One region of the Phytopseudomonas daroniae genome, then DNA from elsewhere that is predicted to be linked to it. Evidence: riboswitches for the same ligand, from Rfam matches in the RefSeq annotation. Region 1 holds a riboswitch; the other holds the start of a gene.
What was found. Region 1 has a riboswitch for cobalamin ahead of cobO (cob(I)yrinic acid a,c-diamide adenosyltransferase). Riboswitches for the same ligand answer to the same signal wherever they lie in the genome.

Region 1 (2,447 bases):
GCCATGGCCGAGCCATCGATCACGCCCAACACCGGCACACCGAAGCGGCGAGCCAGGTCGGCGGCGGACGGCGAGCCGTCGAACAGGCCCATCACCCCCTCGATGAGAATCAGGTCAGCCTCGCCAGCGGCCTCCCACAACAGGCGGCGGCTCTCGGCCTCACCGACCATCCACAGATCCAGCTGATACACCGGGTTGCCACTGGCGCGGGACAGGATCATCGGGTCGAGAAAGTCCGGCCCGCATTTGAATACCCGCACGCGCTTGCCCTGGCGGGAGTGCAGGCGTGCCAAGGCAGCCGTAACGGTCGTTTTGCCCTGCCCCGACGCCGGGGCCGCGATCAACAGTGCCGGGCAGTGACGCGGCGCGCGTTCGCCAGCATCGGGACTGGAAACCATACTCATCAGAATTCGACGCCTTTCTGCGCTTTGACGCCGGACTTGAAGGCATGCTTCACGAGCGTCATCTCGGTAACGGTATCCGCCGCCTCGATCATCGCTGGTGGCGCGCCACGGCCGGTGACCACCACATGCTGCAGCTCGGGGCGCGATTCGATATCACGCAGCACCACATCCACATCCAGATAACCATGCTTGAGGGCGATGTTCAGCTCGTCCAGCACCACCAGGGCGATCTGCGGGTCGCTCAGCAGTTGCCGAGCGACCTCCCAGGCCCGATGGGCTTTCTCGATGTCGCGCTGGCGATCCTGGGTGTCCCAGGTGTAGCCCTCGCCCATCACGTGATAGCTGACCTCATCGGGAAAACGGCGGAAGAAATGCTCTTCGCCGGTGGCCATGCCGCCCTTGATGAATTGCACCACGCCAACTTTCAGCCCATGACCCAGCGCGCGGGCGACCATGCCGAAGGCAGAACTGCTCTTGCCCTTGCCATTGCCGCTGTGTACCAGCAACAGCCCGTACTCGTCCTGAGCTTGAGCGATCTTCTCGTCCATCAGGGCTTTCTTGCGCGCCATGCGGGCGTTGTGTCGCGCATCGCGCTCTGTCGATTCGCGGCTTGGGGATGGGCTCATGGGATCTCCTCAGCGCCGGGCTGCCAGGCGCACGCAGGTGAAACGGTCGGGCAGGAACCAGGCTCATGCCGAACAATAAAAGGCTCACACAGAGGGAAGGCGGGCGCTGACCGGATCGATCGCGCATCGGCCGCGCCCACCGCGCAACTCAGGAAAGCGACAGGCCGGTCTCCGGGCTTGCGAGCGCCGCGTCTGATCCAGACGCAGCCACCAGCGCCGCCTTCCCGTATCAGCGATACAGTGGCAAAAAACGCGGTTTGACTCGTTTACCGTTGCGGGGGCAGCGTCGGCATTGCCTGCTTAATAGAGCAGTGGCGCACCGACTTCCCAGTTTCACCCCCGGTCGAAAGCGGGGACACCTGAAGCAAGCGACGAAGGGTAAGGATTGGCTGCGCCAGCGTCAATCGAAGACTCAGGGATGGCTGGCCAGCTCGACCGGAAAGACGCGCTTGGCTTCGATGTAGGTGCGCTGCCAGTAGCTGTTGCCGAGGCTGTCGAGGCGCACGGTGCCGCCCGAGGACGGCGCATGCACGAAGCGACCTTCACCGACATAGATGCCGGCGTGGCTGACCTGACGGCCGCCATTGGTGGCGAAGAACACCAGATCACCGCTGCGCAGGGCTTCACGCCCGATGGTCGGCGCTCGCATGCTGATCAGCTCGCGCGTCGAACGAGGCAACTGGATGCCGGCTGCATCGCGGTAGACATAACCGATCAAGCCGCTGCAATCGAAGCCACTGGCCGGCGTATTGCCGCCGTAGCGATAAGGCGTGCCGACAAGACCCAGGGCACGAAACAGCACATCGTCGGCACCGCCCTGATAACCGCCAGGAACGGGCGCTACAACGACTGGTTGCGGAACGGGTACCGGCGCTCGACTGGAGCAGGCACTGAGCAGTGCGACGAGAAGCAGGAAGGCGATGCGGACGGTAGCAGTCATGGACGGACGATCCTGGAGCCTGGATGCGTCCTACTCTGCCGCGTTCACAACTGCAGTGCAAGCTTTAGCTTTACGCTGCAGTTCGTTGAAAACCATCAAGATGTTGCCCGATCTCTACAAGACCGGACAGCAGTACCTCAATGCTGGGAGGCCAGATGCTCGGTCGGCGCGAGAGCCAGGACACGCTTGGCTTCGATGAAGGTGCGCTTCCAGTAGCGATCATCCAGGCTATCGACCCGCACACCACCACTGCGGCTGCTGGAAGAATGGATGAACTGATCATCCCCCAGATAGATGCCGGCATGGCTGACACGACCGCGCCCATTGGTGCTGAAGAACACCAGATCACCGGGCTCCAGCTCTTTGCGCTCGACCAGCGGTGCGTCGATCTTGATCATTTCGCGAGTCGAACGCGGCAGTTCCATGCCCAGTTCCTCACGGAACAGATAACCGATGAAGCCACTGCAATCGAAACCG
Region 2 (2,447 bases), on a different contig from region 1:
GTCGGCCTCGGCGCGGATGATGGAGAAGGAATGGCGATAGATCTCCTGACCATCGCGGATGTAATCGGTCATCGGGTGAAACTCCAGGTATCGGGAAGCGAAGCCAGCAGCTCGCTGGCTTCGTCGAGTGTCAGGTGGCGCGCCAGTGGCGCGCCGAAATCGTTGCTGTCAGAACGACGGGCGAACAGGTCGTAGCGCCCCTCGGCTACCGCCAGCAGGGTCACTGGCGCACGGTGCGCCGCGGCGCAAGAGCGGCTGCAGCCGCTGAGGTGGATGCCCGCCTGCCGGCTGCCGGCCTGCAGCCTTTCGGCCAGGCGCCCGGCATCGGCCTTGGTGTCGGCCAGGCCCTTGGCGCAACCGCTCGAACCGGTACAGGCGATGACGCGTGTCAACGGCGCATCGGCATCGACCAGCAGACCGAGCCCTTCCAGCGCCTGGGCAGCTGTCTTCGCATCGGCCTCGGCGATATTCGGCAGCAACACGCTCTGCCAGGGGGTCAGGCGCAGGCTGCCATCGCCCAGACGCCGAGCCAGAGCGGCCAGGCCAAGCAGTTGTTCAGCGTCGATTCGGCCCAACGGCGGCACCCCGCCGATATACACCAGACCAGGCTGGCGCTGGGCGCCGATACCGATATGGGCCTGGGGTTCGGCAGGGCTGCGCCGCCACTGATCCGCGCTCAGCAGAACGTCACCCAGACGTTCGCCCAGGCGCTGCAGCAGTTCGGCGGCCGGGTGGCTGACGAGCAGATGGCGCATGCGCGTCTGCTCGGGGCTGGCCAGTTCGAGAAACAGATCGAGCAGCGCCAGCAGCAGATCATGGGCATGCGCCTCGGGCACCACTGCCAGCGCGGGCGCATCGCCAGGTGCCTGTGGCGGGCAACCGGCCAGGCCGAAGGCATAGCCGATCTGGCCATCCAGCGGCAGGGCGCTGAGCCAGATATCGTGGGGATGTTCGAGCATGGCAAGGCGTTCGCCGCCATCGAGCAGCAGGGCGAACTTGGGCGACAGCGCGTGCAGGCGCGGCGTGTTCTCCAGGGTCGTCAGCAAGCGTGCGGCCAGCGCCGACACGTCGACCAGCGCCGCCGGATCGAGGCCGGCGGCGGGGCTGACCATCAGGTTGCGCACATCGTCGGCACCGGGTGAGTTCGGGCCGAGACCCGCAGCCAGCAGCTCGCCGATCAGCGCATCTTCACTGCCGGCATGGATGCCGCGGATCTGCAGGTTGGCGCGGTTGGTGGCTTCGAGCACGCCGCCTGCATGGCGTTGCGCGGCCTGGGCGATGCGCTCGGCCTGGCTGGCGTCGAGGCGGCCGCAGGCCAGCTTGATCCGGCAGATACCGCCGTCCTTCGCCTGCACGATACGCAGCAACCCCGGACAGGCCGAGGGGCGAAAGGCTGGAGATGGATTGCACTGGGCCTGTTTCAACGGATCACCGGGGTCGGGTCACATGGGCATCCGTTCGAGGATAGGCCAGAGAAGGTCGAGCTTCTATCACCGGGACACCCCGCCCGGTGTGGGCACATGCGACTGAATCCGTCGGCAGGTCTCCTGGCTCGCAGGTCATGGCGCGTGGCCGGCCTTCCCGGTTTCCCAGTGGCGGTTGGCACATGCGCTCGCTGCGTACAGTTGCGGGGGCAGCCACGCGGCAGAATGCTCCGCTCGTGTTCCCTCTTAGGCCCGCGCCTACGTACCACGTAGCCGACGGACACCGACGAAGACGCTATTATGCCCGCTTTGCCCACCCGGATGAAAAGCCGCGTCGTCGGATACTCCCGTTCCGGTATGTGCGCGGAAGGCCCGAAGCGGCCTTTTGTAGGGTGGACGACGCTTTATCCGTCCACCGCCTTACCATCGTAAATGGTGGACAAAAAGAGCGTTGTCCACAGGACTGACAATTGAGGAAAACGCATGACACCCTGGCTGACCGTCGTGGGCATTGGAGAAGACGGCTATGCCGGCCTCGGCAAGGCGGCGCGGCATGCCCTGCTCAAGGCTGGCCAGGTGTTCGGCAGCGAACGCCAGTTGGCCCTGCTGCCGCGCTGCATCGGTGCCACGCGTCTGGCCTGGCCCAGGCCCTTTTCCCTGGCACCGGTGCTGGCGCAGCGCGGCACGCCGGTCTGCGTGCTGGCCAGCGGTGACCCGATGCTCTTCGGTGTCGGTGCCAGCCTGGCTCGCGAGTTGCCGAGCGAGGAGCTGCACATCCTGCCGGCGCCTTCGTCCTGCTCGCTGGCGGCGGCTCGCCTGGGCTGGCCGCTGCAGACCACGACCCTGGTCTCGCTGGTTGGCCGACCGCTGGCGGCACTCAATGCGCAGATTCATCCCGGCGTGCGCCTGCTGGTGCTGAGCAATGATGGCGCGAGCCCGGCAGCCATCGCCGAGCTGCTATGCGAGCGCGGTTTCGGGCCCAGTCGGCTGAGCGTCTTCGAGCACCTGGGCGGTGAGCGGGAG

Region 2: another riboswitch for cobalamin. It lies ahead of cobG (precorrin-3B synthase); the one in region 1 lies ahead of cobO (cob(I)yrinic acid a,c-diamide adenosyltransferase).

What each region holds. Positions count from the first base shown of each region.
Region 1 covers NZ_QJUJ01000005.1:279,430-281,876, forward strand. Annotated here, with positions in the region: gene DNK10_RS14715 (cobyrinic acid a,c-diamide synthase CobB) at 1-398, opposite strand, end outside; gene cobO (cob(I)yrinic acid a,c-diamide adenosyltransferase) at 404-1,030, opposite strand; cobalamin riboswitch at 1,176-1,408, opposite strand; gene DNK10_RS14725 (C40 family peptidase) at 1,443-1,970, opposite strand; gene DNK10_RS14730 (C40 family peptidase) at 2,108-2,447, opposite strand, start outside.
Region 2 covers NZ_QJUJ01000004.1:438,668-441,114, forward strand. Annotated here, with positions in the region: gene DNK10_RS12830 (precorrin-8X methylmutase) at 1-72, opposite strand, end outside; gene cobG (precorrin-3B synthase) at 69-1,424, opposite strand; cobalamin riboswitch at 1,521-1,727, opposite strand; gene cbiE (precorrin-6y C5,15-methyltransferase (decarboxylating) subunit CbiE) at 1,908-2,447, shown strand, end outside.